Regions from separate parts of the Streptomyces sp. NPDC091371 genome, predicted to be linked through region 1. Evidence: riboswitches for the same ligand, from Rfam matches in the RefSeq annotation. Region 1 holds a riboswitch; each other region holds the start of a gene.

Region 1 (6,823 bases):
GATGGCGCCGGCGGCGCGCGGGCACGTCAGGTAGTACAGCGTCGGGAAGGGGGTGCCGTCGGGGAGTCGCGGGGCGGTCTCCACCACGTCCGGCTGGCCGCAGGGGCAGCGGTGCGCGATGGCGCGCAGCCCGCGCGGCGGGCGGCCGAGCTGCTGCTGGAACGCCTCGACGTCGGCGTCGGTCGGCTCGGTCCGGTCGGTCTGGGGCGGGGGCGTCTGCATGCCTGGAGGAAGTCTCTTCGTTCTCGTGGATGGGTGCGGTGCTCAGTCGCCCGGGCGGTCGGCCTTGTCGACGCCGTCCCAGACGTTCGAGTACCAGGGCCGGTCCGCGCCGGGCTGGCCGGTGCGGTGCCGCTCGGGCGCGTCGGCTCCGGGGGCGGTCATGATGTAGCCGATCTCCCCCGGGCGCAGGAAGTGCAGGTGCTTGCGCGCCTGCTGCTCGGCGTACGCGTCGTCCTGCCAGCGGGCCTTCTCGTCGCGGAGCCGCTCCAGGCGGTCCCGTGCGGTCGCGGCGGCCCGCTGCTGCTCCGCGATCTCCGCGCGCTGGGAGACGTACTGGCGCATCGGATACGCGAGGGCGACGACCAGGGTACAGAGGACGAGCACCAGGAGGGCGGCGCGTCCGGTGAGCCGGCTGCGGCGGACCTGGCGGCGCGACTGCGAGCGGTAGACGTGGGCGGCGGTCCGCTCGCCGAGCTGCTTGAGCCTGGTCGCGGTGGAGAAGGTGGAGAACCGATCCCGGTTCCCGGCCATTGATCCGCCTCCCCTGTGTGCGCGTACGACGCAATACGTCCCCGCACACGGTACGGGACCGAGTGCGGGGACGTACGGAGGCTAGACCTCTGGAGCCGTGATTAGCCCTTGAAGCGGGGGAACGCGCTGCGGCCCGCGTACACGGCGGCGTCGTCGAGGATCTCCTCGATGCGCAGCAGCTGGTTGTACTTGGCGACGCGGTCCGAGCGGGCCGGGGCGCCGGTCTTGATCTGGCCGCAGTTCACGGCGACGGCGAGGTCGGCGATGGTGACGTCCTCGGTCTCGCCGGAGCGGTGCGACATCATGCACTTGAAGCCGTTGCGCTGGGCCATCTCGACGGCGTCGAGGGTCTCGGTCAGCGAACCGATCTGGTTCACCTTCACGAGCAGGGCGTTCGCGGAGCCCTCCTCGATACCGCGGGCCAGGCGCTCCGGGTTGGTGACGAAGAGGTCGTCGCCGACGATCTGCACCTTGGAGCCGATGCGCTCGGTGACGGTCTTCCAGCCGGCCCAGTCGTCCTCGAACAGCGGGTCCTCGATGGAGACGAGCGGGTACGCCGCGACGAGCTCCTCGTAGTACTCGGTCATCTCGGCGGCCGAGCGGGACTGGCCCTCGAACTCGTACTTGCCGTCCTTGTAGAACTCGGACGCGGCGACGTCGAGCGCGAGCGCGATGTCCTTGCCCGGGGTGTAGCCGGCCTGCTTGATGGCCTCGACGATGAGGTCGAGCGCGGCGCGGTTGGACTCCAGGTTCGGGGCGAAGCCGCCCTCGTCACCGAGACCGGTGGACAGGCCCTTGGTGTGCAGGACCTTCTTGAGGGTGTGGTAGACCTCGGCACCCCAGCGCAGCGCCTCGGAGAAGGACTCCGCGCCGATCGGGGCGATCATGAACTCCTGGATGTCCACGTTGGAGTCGGCGTGCGACCCACCGTTGAGGATGTTCATCATCGGAACGGGCAGCAGGTGCGCGTTCGGGCCGCCGAGGTAGCGGAAGAGCGGAAGGTCCGAGGCCTCGGACGCGGCGTGCGCGACGGCGAGGGAGACGCCGAGGATGGCGTTGGCGCCGAGGGAGCCCTTGTTCTCGGTGGCGTCCAGGTCGATCATCGCCTGGTCGATCAGGCGCTGCTCGGTGGCGTCGTAGCCGACGAGCTCCGGGCCGAGCTGCTCGATGACGGCGAGGACGGCCTTCTCGACGCCCTTGCCGAGGTAGCGGTTGGGGTCACCGTCACGGAGCTCTACGGCTTCGAACGCTCCGGTGGAGGCGCCGGACGGGACAGCAGCACGGCCGGTGCTGCCATCGTCGAGGCCCACCTCGACCTCGACCGTGGGGTTGCCTCGGGAGTCCAGGATTTCCCGGGCTACGACGACGTCGATGGACGGCACGAGCATCTCCTTCTGGGATGTGACGCTGGGTGTGCGGCGGCATGTCAGGCCGTGGGACGGCCTTGCCGCTTAGAGCCTAACCGGCTCCGGGCACTCGGCCAGCCGACCGCCCGGGTCCTGGGACGAAAAAGGGCCCGAATACCCCTGTTCCAGGACATAGGACTCTTGAGATGGGCGGTTCGCCCTGCGCAAACGCCGCCGCCCGGCGCGCGGGGGGAAGGCGCGCCGGGCGGTGGGGCTGTCACGTGTGGTGAAGACACCTGCGGCTATTGCCGCATTGTTCAGCTGAGCTTCAGCTTCTGACCCGGGTAGATCAGGTCGGCGTCCGACACGATGTCCTTGTTCAGCTCGAAGAGCTTCTCCCAGCCGCCCTTGACGCCGTTCGCGTCGGCGATGTCGCCCAGGGTGTCGCCGGACTTGACCTCGTACGAACCGTTGCCGGTCTTCACGGCCTCGGTGCGCTCGGAGCGGGTGGTCGGGGCCGGGGTCTCGGAGCGCTTCGGCTCCGTCTTCTTCGGCTCGGACTTCTTCGGCTCGGACTTCTTGGTCTCGGACTTCTTCGGCTCGGTCTTCTTCGTCTCGGTCTTCTTGGTCTCGGTCGAGGCGCCACCGCCGTAGGCGGAGTTCGACAGGCCCACGCCGCAGGACGGCCAGGCGCCCTTGCCCTGGCCCTTGAGGACCTTCTCGGCGATGGCTATCTGCTGGGACTTCGAGGCCTGGTTGGCCTGCGGGGCGTACGCCTTGCCGCCGTACGCGGCCCAGGTGGAGGAAGAGAACTGCAGGCCGCCGTAGTAGCCGTTGCCCGTGTTGATGGCCCAGTTGCCACCGGACTCGCACTGCGCGACGCGGTCCCACTCGGAAGCGGTGGCGGCGCTCGCGGTGCCCGCGGCCATCAGGGGCGCCGCGACGACGGCGCCGGCGACACCGGCGAGCGTGACGATGCGGGCGGCCTTGGCGGCGCGACGGTGCTTGCCCTTGCCGGAAAGCAGCATGAGGTTTCTCCTCACCGACGCCTACGAGGTGAGCTGTCGGGTTCGGGCGAGTGAGTTGCCCGGCCGTGCGACCTAGCGCACGTCTTGACCCCTAGCCGGTTGCGTGACCGTCTTTCAACGGCCGCTCCCGGCACCTACCTTGGTTCCCCCGCTCCTGCCTTCGGCGCTTGACGCGACGACTGTTCCCCCCGTCCGCCGGCAGGACTCGGCGATGCGGTCGAAGGAGCTCGCGGTGGCGAGCGATTCAGAAGGTAGACAGGTCTCCCCCCGATGTTCAACGAGCGACATCGGGGGGAAACGGTGCCTACTTGCGCCCCTTCCGAGGGCGTTTGCGCAGGTGAGGACGGGGTTTGCGGAAGCCCCGAGGCGGGACACGCCAGTTGACCGGAAGAGACACATGTCTCACTTACAGAAAACGGACAATCAACTCTTTCCGGATGGCTGAAGTGCCCTTAATGCGCGGTTAGATCCAGGTTCTGTCCGGGCTTGATCAGGTTGGCATCCTTGCCGATGACCTGCTCATTGGCCGAGTAGAGGGCGTTCCAGCCGCCCTTGAGCCCCTTGGCATCCGCGATGGCCGTCAGGCTGTCGCCCTCCTTCACGGTGTACGTGGGCTTCGACGCGGCGTCAGGTGTGGCGGGCGCCTCGGCCGCGGGCGCGCCGCGGTGCTTGCCGCTGCCCTCCGCGGGCGTGGCCCCCGGTGCGGTGGAGGCGCCCGGGGCCGCGGGGGCACTCGGGTCGGCCGGAGCACTCGGGTCGGCCGGGGTCACCGGCGGCAGGCCCGGGGTGGCGGGCGGGGCCGCGGGCGAGGTCGTGGGCGGGGTCGTGGGCGGCACGACCGGCGCGCTCGGGTCCACCGGGTGGCCGGAGTTGCCCGGGGCCGTGGGGTCCGGCGTCGGGAGCTCCGGCACCGGGAGGTCCGGCGGCGGCATGACGGGCAGTCCGAGGTTCGGGCCGAGCGGGCCGTCGGGGACGGCGGCCGGGGTCGGGGCCCCGAAGTCCGTGGAGGGCTTCCCGGTCCCGTGGTTCGGCACCTTGTCGTCCGGGCGGGACGGCGTGCGGCCGGCGGCGCCGCTGCCGGTCTGGCCGGGGTCCACCACCGCGGCGGGGCCCTGCGCGTCCAGCCCGGCGGGCGCCGCGCACATCGGCCACGCCTGCGGGCCGCGCGCCGCGAGCACCCGCTCGGCGACGGCGATCTGCTGGGACCGGCTCGCGAGGTCGGCCCGTGCGGCGAACTCGAGCCCGCCGGCCTCCCGCCACTCCTCCTGGGTGAACTGGAGCCCGCCGTAGGCGCCACTGCCGAAGTTGGCGCTCCACGTGCCGCCGCTCTCGCATTCGGCGACCTTGTCCCACGTGGAGGTGTCGGCTGCGCTCGCGCTCGTGGCGGCGAGCAGCGGCAGGGCCAGCGCGGAGCCGGTGACTCCGGCGGTGACGACTATCGCGGGCACCTGACGGGGGCGTCTGTGGCGGCCGTTCCCGGAACGCATGAGGCTGCACCTTTCGCATAACGGCGGGGTAACGGCAGAACCTAGCGGCCATCGAACGCATGTCACAAGTTCGCTCGGGAACTGACTTCTGGTCAGGCGCCGCTCAGGCGTTTGACGGTGCGAAGCGGACGGGGAGAGTGCGCAGGCCACGCATGATGAGTCCGCCGCGCCAGCGCAGCTCTTCGGGTGGAACGGCGAGTTCCAGATCCGGCAGACGCGTCAGCAAACTCGCGAGCGCGGTCTGCCCTTCAAGTCGTGCGAGCGGAGCGCCCAGGCAGTAGTGGATGCCGTGCCCGTAGCCGAGGTGCTGGTTGTCGGTCCGGGAGAGATCGAGGGTGTCCGGCTCGGCGAACCGCTCGGGGTCCCGGTCGGCGGCCGCGAGGACGACCAGGACCGGGTCTCCGGCCGCGATCCCCTGGCCGCCGAGGGTCATCGGTTCGGTGGCGAACCGCCAGGTGGCCAGCTCCACGGGGCCGTCGTAGCGCAGGAGTTCCTCGATCCCGGTGGCCAGCAGGCCGGTCTCCCCGGCGGCGAGGGAGGCCTGGAGGCGCTCGCGCTGGTCCGGGTTCATGAAGAGGGAGTGCAGCCCGTTGCCGATCAGGTTCACCGTGGTTTCAAAACCGGCGAAAAGCAGGATGAAAGCCATGGCGGTGGCCTCGGCCTCCGTCAGGTGGTCGCCGTGGTCGCTCGCCCGGATCAGGTCCGAGATGAGGTCATTGCCCAGATCATCCCGCTTTCGGTGGATCAATTCCCCGAGATAGGTGCGCATCTGCTTCACCGAGCGGGCGACCCCGCCCCGCGGGCCGCCACCGTGGCGGATCATCATGCCGGCCCAGTCGCGGAAGTCGTCCTGGTCCTCGCGCGGTACGCCGAGCATCTCGCAGATGGCGTAGATGGGGAGCGGGAAGGCGAACTCGTGGATGAGATCGGCCTCCCCCTTCGCCGCGAACTGGTCGATGAGGTGGTCGGTGAGCTCCTGCACCCGCGGGGTGAACTCGGCGACCCGGCGCGGGGTGAACGCCTTGGACACCAGCCGCCGCAGCCGGGTGTGGTCCGGCGGGTCGATGTTGAGCAGGTGCGTCATCAGCTCCGCCTTGCGCTCCCCGGGGATGCCGGTCTTCCCCTTGGCGTGCGCGGGCTCCGCGTGGTGCGCGGGATTCTTGCTCAGCCGCTGGTCGGCGAGGGCCTGGCGGGCGTCGGTGTACCGGGTCACCAGCCAGGCCTCCACCCCGCTGGGGAGCTTGGTGCGGTGCACCGGGGAGTGCTCGCGCAGCCAGGCGTAGGCCGGATAGGGGTCGGTGGCGAACTCCCAGTCGAAGAGGGTCGGACCCTGCGGGGAGGAGGGGTCGGCGGGGACGTCTGCGGGGGCTGCGGGAGTCTGCTCGTGCACCCGACGACCGTATCCCGGCGCCCACCCTCCACCCCATATGGCCGGTTCGCCGCGGCTGTCCGTAGATGGGTCGTCGCTTGACCTCACGCACTCCGACATTCCTACTTTCGGGTTTGTGGATGTGAGGATCTTGAAAAGCAGCTTCGCGGTGGTGGAGAGACGGGCCGAACACGCGGTCAAGTTCTTCTACTCCCACCTGTTCTGGCACAACCCCGGAGTCCGTGAACTCTTCCCGGTCTCCTTCGAGGACATGGAAAGACAGCGGGACCGGCTCTTCGCCGCGCTCACGCACGTGATCGCCCACCTGGAGAACGAGAGCCTGGTCCCCTACCTGCGCGACCTGGGGCGCGACCACCGCAAGTTCATGGTCGGCCCCGAACACTACGCGGCCGTCGGTTCCAGCCTGCTCGCCGCGCTCGCCGAGACCTCCGGAGACGCCTGGACCCCGCAGGTCGAGAAGGCGTGGGCCGAGGCCTACCAGGTGATCGCCGACACGATGATGGGCGGCGCCGCCACCAGCGAGGACCCGCCGTGGTGGGACGCCGAGGTCGTACGCCACCTCCAGTACGGGGAGGACATCGGCGTCCTCACCCTCCAGCCCCTGGTCCCCTTCCCCTACCTCCCCGGCCAGTACACGAGCGTGAGCAGCGAACGGGTCCCCACGACCTGGCGGACGTACTCCCTGGGCAACGCACCCCGCCCCGACGGCACCGTCGACCTGCACGTCAGCCGGATCGACCGGGGCCGCCTCAGCCCCTCCCTGGTCCGCGAGACACAGCCGGGCGACAGGCTGCGGCTCGCCGCCGCCGGCGGGCAGCT
Region 2 (6,823 bases), on a different contig from region 1:
CTACCTGCACGGAGAACCGTTCACCGCCGTCGGAGAACCCTGATGTCCGCCGCCGGAGCGGACCGGGCCGAGAACCCGGACCCGCTGCTGGTCGCCTGCGCCCTGCGCATCGAGCAGGCCGCACTGCGCAGCGCGGGCCGCGGCGCTCCGCAGGCGTACGAACTCCTGCGCACCGGCATGGGCCCGCGCGCCGCCGAGCGGGCCGTCGGCCGGACCCTCGAGAGACCGGGGATGGAGCGGGCGGCCGTCCTCGCGACCGGGTTCTGCGCCGGGCTGGTCCCCGGCATGCACCCCGGCGACCTGGTCGTCGCCGAGGAGACCCGGGACTCGCAGGGGGTCGTCGCCTGCACGGGTACCGCCCTGCTCGCCGAGGCACTGGCCCGGGCCGCCCCAGGCCGGACCGTGCACACCGGCGCACTGACCGGATCAGACCACGTCGTCCGCGGCCAGGAGCGCGCGCAGCTGCGCGCCACCGGCGCCATCGCGGTCGACATGGAGTCGGCGTCCACCCTGTGGACCGCGACCCGCGGCGACCGCTCCCCGCCAGGAGGAGGGCGTCCGGTTGCGGCCGTCAGGGTGATCGTGGACGCTCCGGAGCATGAGCTCGTCCGTATCGGCACGGTTCGCGGTGGAATATCGGCCTTCCGCGTTCTCCGTGCCGTGCTGCCCGCGTTCTATGACTGGCACCGTTCTTTGCTGCTCCCCAGGAGGTGAGCCAGATGGCCATGCCACTGCGACAGTCCATCAGGGTCGGGACCTATCTTCTCGAACAGAAGCTCCGCAAGCGTGAGAAGTTCCCGCTGATCGTCGAGCTGGAACCGCTCTACGCCTGCAACCTGGCCTGCGAGGGGTGCGGGAAGATCCAGCACCCGGCCGGGGTGCTCAAGCAGCGCATGCCGGTCGCCCAGGCGGTCGGGGCCGTGCTGGAGTCCGGGGCGCCCATGGTGTCCATCGCGGGCGGCGAGCCCTTGATGCACCCGCAGATCCACGAGATCGTCCGACAGTTGGTAGCGAAGCGGAAGTACGTCTTCCTCTGCACGAACGCGATGCTGCTGCGCAAGAAGATCGAGAAGTTCACTCCGTCGCCCTATTTCGCCTTCGCCGTGCACATCGACGGCCTGCGCGAACGCCACGACGAATCGGTGGCCAAGGAAGGGGTCTTCGACGAGGCGGTCGCCGCCATCAAGGAGGCGAAGAGGCGTGGTTTCCGGGTCACCACCAACTCCACCTTCTTCAACACCGACACCCCGCAGACGATCATCGAGGTGCTCAACTACCTCAATGACGACCTGAAGGTGGACGAGATGATGATCTCGCCCGCCTACGCCTACGAAAAGGCCCCCGACCAGGAGCACTTCCTGGGCGTGGAACAGACCCGCGAACTCTTCAAGAAGGCCTTCGCGGGCGGCAACCGCAGGCGCTGGCGGCTCAACCACTCCCCGCTCTTCCTGGACTTCCTGGAAGGAAAGGCCGATTTCCCCTGCACGGCCTGGGCCATTCCGAATTACTCCCTCTTCGGCTGGCAGCGCCCCTGCTATCTGATGAGCGACGGCTACGTGCCCACCTACCGCGAACTGATCGAGGACACCGACTGGAGCAAGTACGGCCGCGGCAAGGACCCGCGCTGCGCCAACTGCATGGCGCACTGCGGCTACGAGCCCACCGCCGTCCTCGCCACCATGGGATCGCTCAAGGAATCCCTCCGGGCGGCCCGCGAGACGGTGAGCGGCAACCGGGACAAGTCGGCATGACGGCGCGGTCGCGAGGGGGGAAGGGCTTCGACCTAGGAGCCCTGCTGGCGGCGCGGGGTTCGGAGCGCTACGAGCTGCACGCCAAGCACCTCAACCACCAGCTGCCCCGCATGCTGCACACCATCGGCTTCGACAAGGTCTACGAGAGGGCCGAGGGCGCCCACTTCTGGGACGCCGAGGGCAACGACTACCTCGACATGCTGGCCGGCTTCGGGGTGATGGGCCTGGGCCGCCACCACCCCGTCGTCCGCCGCGCCCTGCACGACGTCCTCGACGCCCAGCTCGCCGACCTGACCCGCTTCGACTGCCAGCCGCTGCCCGGGCTGCTGGCCGAGAAGCTGCTCTCGTACAGCCCCCACCTGGACCGGGTCTTCTTCGGCAACAGCGGCACCGAGGCGGTGGAGACGGCCCTGAAGTTCGCCCGGTACGCCACCGGGCGCCCCAGGATCCTGTACTGCGACCACGCCTTCCACGGGCTGACCACGGGCTCGCTCTCGGTCAACGGGGAGAGCGGCTTCCGGGACGGCTTCGCGCCGCTGCTCCCCGACACGGGCATCGCGCTAGGGGACCTGGCCGCCCTGGAGCGGGAGCTGCGCAAGGGGGACGTGGCCGCCTTCGTCGTCGAACCGATCCAGGGCAAGGGGGTCCACGCCGCCCCGCCCGGCTTCCTGCTCGCCGCTCAGGAGCTGCTCCACCGGCACAAGGCGCTGCTGATCGCGGACGAGGTGCAGACCGGGCTGGGGCGTACCGGTGACTTCTACGCGTACCAGCATGAGCCGGGCGTGGAGCCGGACCTGGTGTGCGTGGCCAAGGCGCTGTCGGGCGGCTACGTGCCGGTCGGCGCGACCCTCGGCAAGGACTGGATCTTCAAGAAGGTCTACTCCTCGATGGACCGGGTGCTCGTGCACTCCGCGAGCTTCGGCTCCAACGCGCAGGCGATGGCCGCCGGGCTGGCGGTGCTCTCGGTGATGGAGGACGAGGAGGTCGTCGCCCATGCCCGGGCCATGGGCGACCTGCTGCGCGGGCGGCTGGCCGCGCTCGTGGACGAGTACGAACTGCTCCACGAGGTCCGGGGGCGCGGGCTGATGATCGGCATCGAGTTCGGCCGGCCGTCCTCGCTCGGGCTGCGCAGCCGCTGGACGATGCTCCAGGCGGCCCGCAAGGGGCTCTTCGCGCAGATGGTCGTGGTGCCGCTGCTGCAGAAGCACCGGATCCTCACCCAGGTCTCCGGGGACCACCTCGAAGTGATCAAGCTGATCCCGCCGCTGATCGTGGACGAGCGGGACGTCGACCGGTTCGTCGGTGCCTTCCGCGAGGTCATGGACGAGGCGCACGGCGGGTCGGGGCTGATGTGGGAGTTCGGCCGGACCCTGGTGAAGCAGGCGGTCGGCAACCGCTGACCGGCGGGGGAGGGGAGCGCGTCGGGCGCGCCCCCCTCCGGCCGCCGGACGTCAGTCGAGCAGGCGCTCGCGGAGGCGGTCCTGGGTCTCGGGCGCGAGTCCGAGGCCCTGCGAGAGGTACGCGTCCACGCCGCCCCAGATCTCGTCGATGGTGTCGAAGGCCGCGAGCAGGTACTCGGCGCGGGCGTCGAAGAGCGGGGCGAGCAGCTCCATCACTTCGGGGGAGCGGGCCTCGGCGGACTCGTCGCTGCGGCGGACGCGGTAGCGGCGGTGCGGGGCGTTCGACTCCAGGTAGTCCGCGACGATCGCCTCGCGCTCGACGCGCAGCGCGAGCAGCGTGACGGCGATCGACAGGCCGGCCCGGTCCTTCCCGGCCGCGCAGTGCATCAGGGCCGGGACGCTGTCCTCGGCGAGGGCGTGCAGGACGCGGCTGTGCTCGGCGGTGCGGTTCTTGATCATTCCGCGGTAGGAGTTCGCCATCCGGGCCGCGGCCTTCCCGTCGCCCAGGACCGAGCGGAGCTGGTCGAGGTCGCCGTCGCGGACCATCTTCCAGAACTCGCGGCCGTCGGCCGGATCCGAGAGCGGGATGTTGACGTTGCGCACGCCGGGCAGTTCCACGTCCGGGCCCTCCAGCGCGTGGTCGGCGCCGTTGCGGAAGTCGAAGACGGTGTGGAGGCCGAGCGAACCGAGGAACTCTGTATCGGTTTCAGTGGCATGCGCCAGATGTCCGCTTCGGAACAGTCGTCCCGTCCTGACCCTTCGTCCGTCAGAAGTCGGCATTCCGCCCACATCGCGGAAATTGCGCACTCCGGACAACTCCGGCTCCTGTATCTGCTGGGTCAAGGGAACTCCTCCGCTTCACGATGCTGGTTGTGGGTGCTCTGTCCGAATTGCACTACTTGGCGACAACTTGCCATAAGCGGAGGCGAGATCGGGCGCGTCCCCGTGAGCCAGATCATACGGTGACCGTGAGTGCCTGATCGCGAAAGCCGAATGCCCGCGTCGGAGCGGTTGTTGGCGGGCGGGAATGGACGGAGGGTGACCGGAATTCCCCCGGTTTCCCGGTCCTGTGATTCCGTCAGGAAATTCGCGGCTTGTTCGGCGCGGCCCTTTGGGATTACGTTCGCGATCGATCCGGGTGGATCGCCGAATCCTGCCGCTACCCGGAAACCGCACCCGACCAATGACGCGCGGCAGGAGCGGGGGAACCAGGTAAGCCGCCGTCCCGGATCTTTGACCGAGACGGCTTGGGGTGAAGCCGTACATGTTCCGTTCATGTGCGGCCGGACATCTCCAGTCCGAACCCGACAGCTCACCTCGCAGGCGCCGGAGAGGAATTCGCCATGCCTGCAAAGGGTAAGCACCGCCGCCCCAAGTCCCTTTCGATATCGCGCGGTTTCGCCGTCGCCGGCACCGGTGGTGCGGCCCTCGCGCTGCCGCTGCTGGGCGCCGCGGGTGCCCACGCGGCCGGCGCTCCGGCCGCTGCGGCCGCGACGACGACCGCCGCGAACGCCGCGACCACCGTGGCCCCCGCGGCGGCCCCGCAGGCTCCGGTCGCGCTCCAGGGCACGGCGGCCGCCGCGCCGACCGTCTACACGGTCGTGCCGGGCGACTACCTCTCGAAGATCGCCGCCGAGCGCCACCTGGCCGGCGGCTGGGAGCAGCTCTACGCCGACAACCGCGAGGCCGTCGGCAGCAACCCGTCGCTGATCCACCCGGGCCTGAAGCTCACCCTCGGCGGTGCGGGCGAGGCGGCCCCGGCCGAATCCGCCCCGGCCCCCGAGAAGGCCCCGAAGGCCGCTGCGAAGTCCGCTCCGAAGGCCGCTCCCAAGACGGCTCCGAAGGCCGCCGAGCAGGCCCCGCCGGCCCGGCAGGAGTCCGCGGCCGAGGCCCCGGCCGCCAAGCAGGCGGCCTCCGGCTTCGTGGCCCCGCTCGCCGGCAGCGGCGTCTCCACCGCCTACAAGGTCGCGGGCAGCATGTGGTCCTCCGGCTACCACACCGGTGTCGACTTCATCGCGAGCTCCGGCACCACCGTCAGGTCGGTCGGCGCGGGCACCGTCGTCTCCGCGGGCTGGGCCGGCTCGTACGGCAACGAGGTCGTCATCCGGCACGCGGACGGCACCTACTCGCAGTACGCCCACCTCTCCTCGCTGTCCGTCTCCTCCGGCCAGAGCGTCACCGGCGGCCAGACCATCGGCCTCTCCGGTTCCACCGGCAACTCGACCGGCCCGCACCTCCACTTCGAGATCCGCACGGGCCCGTCCTACGGCTCCGACATCGACCCGCTGAGCTACCTCCGCTCGAAGGGCGTCAGCATCTGACGGCAGCCGCCGCCGGAGCACCGACACGCGCGAGGCCGGGACCCGAGGGGGGTCCCGGCCTCACGTGTACGTATTCCTTATCCCCCGGGTGGTAAAGATCACGGCCCGTCAACCCCTCATTACGTTGGCGTAGGTTGGTTACGGGAGTGAAGGATGTTGTCCCGTGGCAGCGACGACGACGAAACCCAAGACCATCGGCTCGTACGCGGCGATCGGGGACAGCTTCACCGAGGGCGTGGGGGACCCGGGACCCGGGGACACTTATCTCGGCTGGGCGGACCGGCTCGCCGTGCTCCTGGCCGACGAGCACCCGGAAGGCGAATTCCGGTACGCGAACCTGGCCGTGCGCGGCAAACTCCTCGACCAGATCGTGGCCGAGCAGGTCCCGCGGGCCAAGGCGCTCGCTCCGGACCTCGTGACCTTCTGCGCGGGCGGCAACGACATCATCCGCCCCGGCACCGACCCGGACGACGTGGCGCAGCGGTTCGAGGCGGCCGTCGCCGACCTCACGCAGGCCGTCGGCCGGGTGGTGATCACCACCGGCTTCGACACCCGGGGCGTACCCGTCCTCAAGCACCTGCGGGGCAAGGTGGCGACGTACAGCGTGCACGTCCGCGCCATCGCCGACCGCTACGACTGCCCGGTGCTGGACCTCTGGTCCCTCAAGTCCGTACAGGACCGCAGGGCGTGGGACACCGACCGGCTGCACCTCTCGCCCGAGGGGCACACCCGGGTCGCGCTGCGCGCCGCGCAGGTGCTCGGGCTGGACGTGCCGGCCGACCCCGACCAGCCATGGCCGCCGGAGCGACCGCGCGGCTCGGTCGACGTGACCCGGGACAACATCCAGTGGGCGCGCGAGCACCTGGCGCCCTGGATCGGCCGCCGGCTGCGCGGGGAGTCCTCCGGGGACCACGTCGAGGCGAAGCGGCCGGACCTGCTGCCGCTGTAGGCGGCACGGGACGACACGCACGGGGGACGCGGAATCCTTCGGGGCCGGTGTGCGTTGGGAAGGTCGTAGACCGACGAACATCCTGACCGCACCGTCCCTGGAGGCGCCTTGACCGGCTCCCGTCCCTTGCGTCCGCGGCTGCGCGCCCTGCGGCCCGAAGCCTTCGGCGCGGACCCCTCCGGCGCCCGGCTGGAGCGCATCCGCCGCTCGCCGAACTTCGCCGACGGCGTCTTCCAGAACCCGGTCGGGGCCCGGAACAGGCCCTCCGGCTCGATGGCGGAGTTCGCCAAGATCTACTTCCACCGGGAACAGCGGATCCGGCGCGCTCCCGCCTCGCCGATCCCGGTCTACCCGACCACGCTCGCGGAGCTGGCGAAGCCGCCGGCGAGCGGGCTGCGCCTG
Region 3 (6,823 bases), on a different contig from region 1:
GACGTCCGCTTCCCAGTGGGCCGGGTACGAGGGGTCCGACTCGGTGGTCATGCCCATACCTTACGGGCCGGGCGCGGGCTTGGACGGGGCGGGTGGCGCTCGCGCGGCGTGTTAGGCAATCCGGGGCAAAACGGTGCAAGCTGGGGAAGGCCGAACGGCGGGAGATTCGGGCCGAAGGTCGGTCCGAGCATTCCGGGCATCGTGAGAGACTGGTCTAGACAACCCGTAAGAACCTGAAGGGCATCACCATGGCAGAGCGCCGCGTCAACGTCGGCTGGGCCGAGGGCCTGCACGCTCGTCCCGCCTCGATCTTCGTCCGTGCGACGACCGCTTCCGGCGTCCCGGTGACCATCGCGAAGGCGGGCGGCGACCCCGTCAACGCCGGTTCCATGCTGGCGGTTCTGGGCCTGGGCGCCCAGGGCGGCGAGGAGATCGTCCTCGCCTCCGACGCCGATGGCGCGGACGTCGCGCTGGACCGCCTCGCGAAGCTGGTCGAAGAGGGCCTGGAGGAGCTCCCCGAGACCGTCTGACCCTTCGGGTTCGCCACACCTCCCGCCGAAGCCGCGGCCCCCTCCCGGAGGCCGCGGCTTCGACATGTCCCGACCCGCCCCGCGTCCGGCGCGCACCCGTGAGCCGAGGCCGGGGACAATCCAGCCCCTCCGGCGTTTGCGGAGCGGGGTGCGGGGCGGAGCCCCGGCGGCGGAGCCGCACCCGAACCGTCGCGGAATTACCCGCGGCGAATTCACCTGCACCGCACACACGAAACCGACATCGGCGCCGGCACCGTCACCGGCACCGCGAATTCACGGAAATCCCGAATTCTGCCCGCGCCGCACCGGCATCCATCCTTTGTATACGGGCCCTGTTAATGCCGGGCACTCGAATTGTTTACGACAGGTTGCGAAGTGCTCACCGCCGCGCGGATCCGCAGCCGGTGCGCCCCCGTCGCGCGCTCCGCGTGGATCGCCGCCAGCGTCCGCGCCCGCTCCGCGTCACCCCGGGCCACCGCGTCCACGATCGCCCCGTGCTCGGCCCAGGACTCCACCGGCCGGGCCGGCGCCTCCACCGCGTACATCCACGCGACCTTGTGCCGCATCTGCGTGAGCAGCGCGATCAGCCCCGGACTGCCGGAGGCCTGCGCGAGCGTCTCGTGGAACCAGCCGCCCAGGGACCGAAGGTCCTCCCCCTGGCCCCGCCTGGCCCGCTCCTGGCCCAGCCTGACCAGCCCGCGCAGGACCTTGAGGTGCGCCTCGGTGCGCCGCCGCGCGGCCCGGGCCGCGGCGAGCGGCTCCAGCAGCATCCGCAGCTCCAGCAGATCGGCGGCCTCCTGCTCGGTCGGCTCGGCCACGCAGGCCCCCGCGTGGCGCCGCGTGGTCACGAACCCCTCGGACTCCAGGGTCCGCAGCGCCTCGCGGACCGGGACGCGCGAGACTCCGTACCGGCGGGCCAGGACCTCCTCGGTCAGCCTGCCGCCCGGCCCGAAGACCCCGGAGACGATGTCGTCGCGAATTGCCGTGCATACCGCGTGCGCAGGAATACGCAAGACCGAACCTCCGCCTATTTCCGACTCACACCCTCATTGGTGCCACTGCTGCCGCGACTCTATTGCAACACGGGATGATTTCCGAGAGCAGCCGGAAATGCGAAACCCGTGAAACACGAAGGCCCCGGCTCGGGGAGCCGGGGCCTTCGGTGAAGCGGGTGGTGCGCGGCGCTAGAGGGTCACGCCGTGCGAGCGCAGGTACGCGACCGGGTCGATGTCCGAGCCGTAGTCGGCGCCGGTGCGGGCCTCGAAGTGCAGGTGCGGGCCGCTGGAGTTGCCGGTGGAGCCCGACAGGCCGATCTGCTGGCCGGGGGTGACCTGCTGGCCGACGGAGACGCTCAGCCGGGACATGTGCCCGTACTGGGTGTAGGTGCCGTCGTTGTGCTTGATGACGACGTTGTTGCCGTACGCGCCGCCGTAGCCGGCCTCGACGACGACGCCGGCGCCCACCGCGTGGACCGAGGTGCCGGAGGCGGCGTGGAAGTCGATGCCGGTGTGGCTGCCGGAGGACCACATGCCGCCGCCCGCCTTGTACTGCGTGCTGACGTACGAGTCGTCCAGCGGGGAGACGAAGGTGTTGAGGCGCTTGCGCTCCTCCTCGCGGGCGGCGCGCTCGGCGGCCTCGCGCTCGGCCTTCGCCTTGGCCTCGGCGAGGCGCTTGGCCTCGGCGGCGCGCTGCTTGGCCTCGGCCTCGGCCTGCGCCTTGGCGGCGGCGTGGTCGGCGGCGCGCTGCTGGGACTCGGCCTGGTCGGCGATGTCGCCCGGGAGGTCCTCGGCAACGACGACGGCGCCGAGCGCGTTGTCCTGCGAGTGGTTGTTGGCGCCGCTGTCGGCGGCGAAGGCCGGAGCGGCCAGGGAGCCGACGACACCAGTGGTGGCGAGGGCGGCTATGCCGGCGTAACCGGCGGTCTTGCGGCTCAGACGGCTGGAGCCGCGGTGCTTGCCGGAGCCGGTGGGACGACTGCCAAACGCCATGAAGAGGCTGATCCTTTCCTTCCTTCTCGCCTACCGGGTTAGCTGACGGGTTCGGAGCAGGAAGGTCTCCTACGGGCCTCCTCTTGCGAGGCGGTCCGATTCACCCCAGGGACTGATGTGGGTCCCCGGCTCCCCAGGCTCGCGCCTGACGGGGACTCGGCGATCGCTGCCCGGTGCCGCGGATGCGGCGCGTACAACTGACGGACAGCACGGCCGACGCTAGGCGGATCATCAGTCAATCGCCAAACAGACACGCCCTTTTGTTGCGTACGCCACACCGCATATAAGCAACCTCATGACGAAACAGGCAAAAGGGACCCAGGCGGGCAAGCCGCCTGGGTCCCTCGAAGACGCGCCGGTCAGACGCCAGTTGGAGGTGTCAGTGCGTCACTTCAGTTGGTGACGACGCTCACGTCACCGATCCCGAGGGCCCGCACCGGCTCCTCGATCAGCGCCGCGTCGCCCACCAGGACGGTGACGAGCCGGTCCGCCGGGAAGGCGCTCACGACCGCCGAAGTGGCCTCCACCGTTCCGGTTTCGGCCAGTCGCGCGTACAACTGCGCCTGGTAGTCGTCCGGCAGCTCCTGCTCGACCTGGTCGGCGAGGGTGCCGGCGACCGAGGCCGCCGTCTCGAACTTCAGCGGGGCCACGCCCACCAAGTTCTGCACCGCCACGTCCCGTTCGGCGTCCGTCAGGCCGCCCTCCGCGAGGGTGCGGAGCACCTTCCAGAGGTCCTCCAGCGCCGGTCCGGTGTTCGGGGTGTCCACCGAGCCGCTGATGGCGAGCATCGAGGCGCCCTTGCCGTCCGCGGTGGAGCGCAGCACCTGGCCGAAGGCGCGCACGCCGTACGTGTACCCCTTCTCCTCGCGCAGCACCTTGTCCAGGCGGGAGGTCAGGGTGCCGCCCAGGCAGTACGTGCCGAGCACCTGGGCCGCCCAGACCCGGTCGTGGCGGTCCGGCCCGATCCGGCCGATCAGCAGCTGCGTCTGGACCGCGCCGGGCCGGTCCACGATGACCACGCGGCCGGTGTCGTCAGCGGTGATCGGCGGGACGGGGCGCGCCTCGGTGGTGTCGCCCGTCCAGGTGCCCAGGGTGTCCGCCAGGACGGCGTCCAGGTCGATGCCGGTCAGGTCGCCGACGACCACCGCGGTGGCGGTGGCGGGGCGCACGTGGGCCTCGTAGAAGGCGCGGACGGCGGCCGAGTCGATCCGGGCGACCGTCTCCTCGGTGCCCTGGCGCGGGCGGGACATCCGCAGGGTGGCCGGAAACAGCTCCTTGGAGAGCTGCTTGGCGGCCCGCCGCTGCGGGTTGGCCAGCTCGTGCGGGATCTCGTCGAGCCGGTTGCGCACCAGCCGGTCGACCTCGTTGTCGGCGAAGGCGGGCGCGCGCAGCGCCTCGGCGAGCAGGCCGAGCGCCTTGTGCAGCCGGGAGGCCGGGACCTCCAGGGAGACCCGCAGGCCGGGGTGGTCGGCGTGCGCGTCGAGGGTGGCGCCGCAGCGCTCCAGCTCGGCGGCGAACTCCTCGGCGGTGTGCTTGTCGGTGCCCTCGGAGAGCGCGCGGGCCATGATGGTGGCCACGCCGTCCAGGCCCTCGGGCTCCGCGTCGAGCGGGGCGGCGAGGTTGATCTCGACGGCGATCACCTGCTGGCCGGGGCGGTGGCACCGCAGCAGGGTGAGGCCGTTGCCGAGCACGCCGCGGTCCGGAGCCGGGAAGGCCCACGGCTTGGCCTCGCCGGCCTGCGGCTGCGGGTGGAAGGTCATCGTGACGGCTGCGGTGTCGCTCACTGCTCCGCCCCCTCGTTCTCGTCGCTCTCGTCGGACTCGGCGGACTCCTCGGAGCCCGGCAGCGGCTCGTAGACCAGCACCGCGCGGTTGTCGGGGCGCAGTCGGGCCGCGGCCACGGCCTGCACCTCCTCGGCGGTGATGTCGAGGACCCGCTGGACGGCGGTCAGCGCCAGCTGCGGGTCGCCGAACAGCACCGCGAACCGGCACAGTTCGTCGGCGCGGCCGGCCACCGTGCTCAGCCGGTCGAGCCACTCGCGCTCCAGCTGAGCCTGGGCGCGCTCCATCTCCTCGGCCGTCGGGCCCTCGGCGGCGAACCGCGCGAGCTCCTCGTCCACGGCCGCCTCGATGACGGGCACCTCGACCCCGCTGGAGGTCTTGACGTCCAGCCAGCCCAGCGAGGGCGCGCCCGCCAGGCGCAGCATGCCGAAGCCGGCCGCGACGGCCGTCTGGTCCCGGCGTACCAGGCGGTTGTGCAGCAGGGAGGACTCCCCGCCGCCCAGGATCGTCAGCGCCACGTCGGCGGCGTCGCACTCGCGGGTGCCGTCGTGCGGGAGGCGGTACGCGGCCATCAGCGCGCGCGCCGGAACCTCCTCCACGATCTCCTCGCGCAGCTGCTCGCCGATGATCTCGGGCAGCGAGCCGTCGCGGGGCGGCTGCTTGCCGTCGTGCGCGGGGATGGAGCCGAAGTACTTCTCGACCCAGGCCAGCGTCTGCGCCGGGTCGATGTCCCCGACGACCGACAGCACCGCGTTGTTGGGCGCGTAGTAGGTACGGAAGAAGTTGCGCGCGTCCTCCAGGGACGCGGCGTCCAGGTCGGCCATGGAGCCGATCGGGGTGTGGTGGTACGGGTGGCCCTCCGGGTAGGCGAGGGCGGTCAGCTTCTCGAACGCCGTGCCGTAGGGGACGTTGTCGTACCGCTGGCGGCGCTCGTTCTTGACGACGTCGCGCTGGTTCTCCATGGACTCGTCGTCCAGGGCGGCCAGCAGCGAGCCCATCCGGTCCGCCTCCAGCCAGAGCGCGAGCTCCAGCTGGTGGGCCGGCATCGTCTCGAAGTAGTTGGTGCGCTCGAAGCTGGTCGTGCCGTTGAGGGAGCCGCCGGCGCCCTGGACCAGCTCGAAGTGACCGTTGCCCGGAACCTGCTTCGAGCCCTGGAACATCAGGTGCTCGAAGAGGTGAGCAAGGCCCGTACGCCCCTTGACTTCATGGCGCGAGCCGACGTCGTACCACAGGCAGACCGCGGCGACCGGGGTCAGGTGGTCCTCGGAGAGCACCACGCGCAGGCCGTTGGCCAGCCGGTGCTCGGTCGCTGTCAGGCCGCCGGAGCCGGCCTGAGCTGTGGCCGTGTGACCCATGGGCATGTGGTCCCTTCGATCGCGATGCAGAGATTTCTGTCAGACCTGCCACTGTATGCAAGCGCGTCGCCCGCCGGATAAGTTCCCGGGTCACCTGGGTCGGAGTCGGCGTTGTCGGTGCGTCGGGCCACAATGGTCCGCGTCGTACCCGAGTCCCACCCGAGCACGACAAGCCAGACCACGCCAGACCAGTCAGATCCAGCCAGACCCCAGCACACCCCATTCTTGGTTAAGGAGCCGCGCAGCGATGGCCCGCCGCAGCACGAAGACCCCGCCGCCGGAGGATTTCGAGGAGAAGATCCTCGACATCGACGTCGTCGACGAAATGCAGGGCTCCTTCCTCGAGTACGCGTACTCGGTGATCTACTCCCGTGCCCTGCCCGACGCCCGGGACGGCATGAAGCCGGTCCACCGGCGCATCGTCTACCAGATGAACGAGATGGGCCTGCGCCCCGACCGCGGCTACGTGAAGTGTGCCCGTGTCGTCGGCGAGGTCATGGGCAAGCTCCACCCGCACGGTGACGCGTCGATCTACGACGCCCTCGTGCGCATGGCCCAGCCCTTCTCCATGCGGCTCCCGCTGGTCGACGGCCACGGCAACTTCGGCTCGCTCGGCAACGACGACCCGCCGGCCGCCATGCGTTACACCGAGTGCAAGATGGCCGACGCCACGTCGCTGATGACGGAGTCGATCGACGAGGACACCGTCGACTTCACCGCCAACTACGACGGCCAGGAGCGGGAGCCCGTCGCCCTGCCCGCTGCCTACCCGAACCTGCTGGTCAACGGCGCGTCCGGGATCGCGGTCGGCATGGCCACCAACATGCCCCCGCACAACCTCGGCGAGGTCATCGCGGCCGCCCGCCACCTGATCCGCTACCCGCAGGCGGACCTGGAGGCGCTGATGCGCTTCGTTCCGGGTCCGGACCTGCCGACCGGCGGCCGGATCGTGGGCCTGTCCGGGATCAAGGACGCGTACGAGAACGGCCGCGGCACCTTCAAGATCCGCGCGACGGTGGCCGTGGAGAACGTGACGGCGCGCCGCAAGGGCCTCGTCGTCACCGAACTGCCCTTCACGGTCGGACCCGAGAAGGTCATCGCGAAGATCAAGGACCTGGTCGGCTCGAAGAAGCTCCAGGGCATCGCCGACGTCAAGGACCTCACGGACC

What was found. Region 1 has a riboswitch for cyclic di-AMP ahead of AB0O21_RS26030 (transglycosylase family protein). Riboswitches for the same ligand answer to the same signal wherever they lie in the genome.
Region 2: another riboswitch for cyclic di-AMP. It lies ahead of AB0O21_RS27865 (LysM peptidoglycan-binding domain-containing M23 family metallopeptidase); the one in region 1 lies ahead of AB0O21_RS26030 (transglycosylase family protein).
Region 3: another riboswitch for cyclic di-AMP. It lies ahead of AB0O21_RS22910 (M23 family metallopeptidase); the one in region 1 lies ahead of AB0O21_RS26030 (transglycosylase family protein).

Annotation. Positions count from the first base shown of each region.
Region 1 is NZ_JBFBFP010000027.1:89,795-96,617, forward strand. It holds gene AB0O21_RS26015 (DUF501 domain-containing protein) at 1-222, opposite strand, end outside; gene AB0O21_RS26020 (septum formation initiator family protein) at 265-753, opposite strand; gene eno (phosphopyruvate hydratase) at 855-2,141, opposite strand; gene AB0O21_RS26030 (transglycosylase family protein) at 2,417-3,127, opposite strand; cyclic di-AMP (ydaO/yuaA leader) riboswitch at 3,131-3,303, opposite strand; gene AB0O21_RS26035 (transglycosylase family protein) at 3,580-4,614, opposite strand; gene AB0O21_RS26040 (cytochrome P450) at 4,718-6,004, opposite strand; gene AB0O21_RS26045 (globin domain-containing protein) at 6,126-6,823, shown strand, end outside.
Region 2 is NZ_JBFBFP010000031.1:83,050-89,872, reverse strand. It holds gene shc (squalene--hopene cyclase) at 1-43, shown strand, start outside; gene AB0O21_RS27885 (1-hydroxy-2-methyl-2-butenyl 4-diphosphate reductase) at 43-714, shown strand; gene hpnH (adenosyl-hopene transferase HpnH) at 720-1,751, shown strand; gene AB0O21_RS27875 (aspartate aminotransferase family protein) at 1,748-3,151, shown strand; gene AB0O21_RS27870 (tyrosine-protein phosphatase) at 3,203-3,994, opposite strand; cyclic di-AMP (ydaO/yuaA leader) riboswitch at 4,286-4,490, shown strand; gene AB0O21_RS27865 (LysM peptidoglycan-binding domain-containing M23 family metallopeptidase) at 4,495-5,472, shown strand; gene AB0O21_RS27860 (SGNH/GDSL hydrolase family protein) at 5,636-6,421, shown strand; gene AB0O21_RS27855 (MBL fold metallo-hydrolase) at 6,530-6,823, shown strand, end outside.
Region 3 is NZ_JBFBFP010000021.1:79,246-86,068, reverse strand. It holds gene AB0O21_RS22925 (GNAT family N-acetyltransferase) at 1-51, opposite strand, end outside; gene AB0O21_RS22920 (HPr family phosphocarrier protein) at 249-530, shown strand; gene AB0O21_RS22915 (GntR family transcriptional regulator) at 866-1,543, opposite strand; gene AB0O21_RS22910 (M23 family metallopeptidase) at 1,715-2,518, opposite strand; cyclic di-AMP (ydaO/yuaA leader) riboswitch at 2,531-2,690, opposite strand; gene AB0O21_RS22905 (pitrilysin family protein) at 2,911-4,278, opposite strand; gene AB0O21_RS22900 (pitrilysin family protein) at 4,299-5,654, opposite strand; gene AB0O21_RS22895 (DNA topoisomerase IV subunit A) at 5,902-6,823, shown strand, end outside.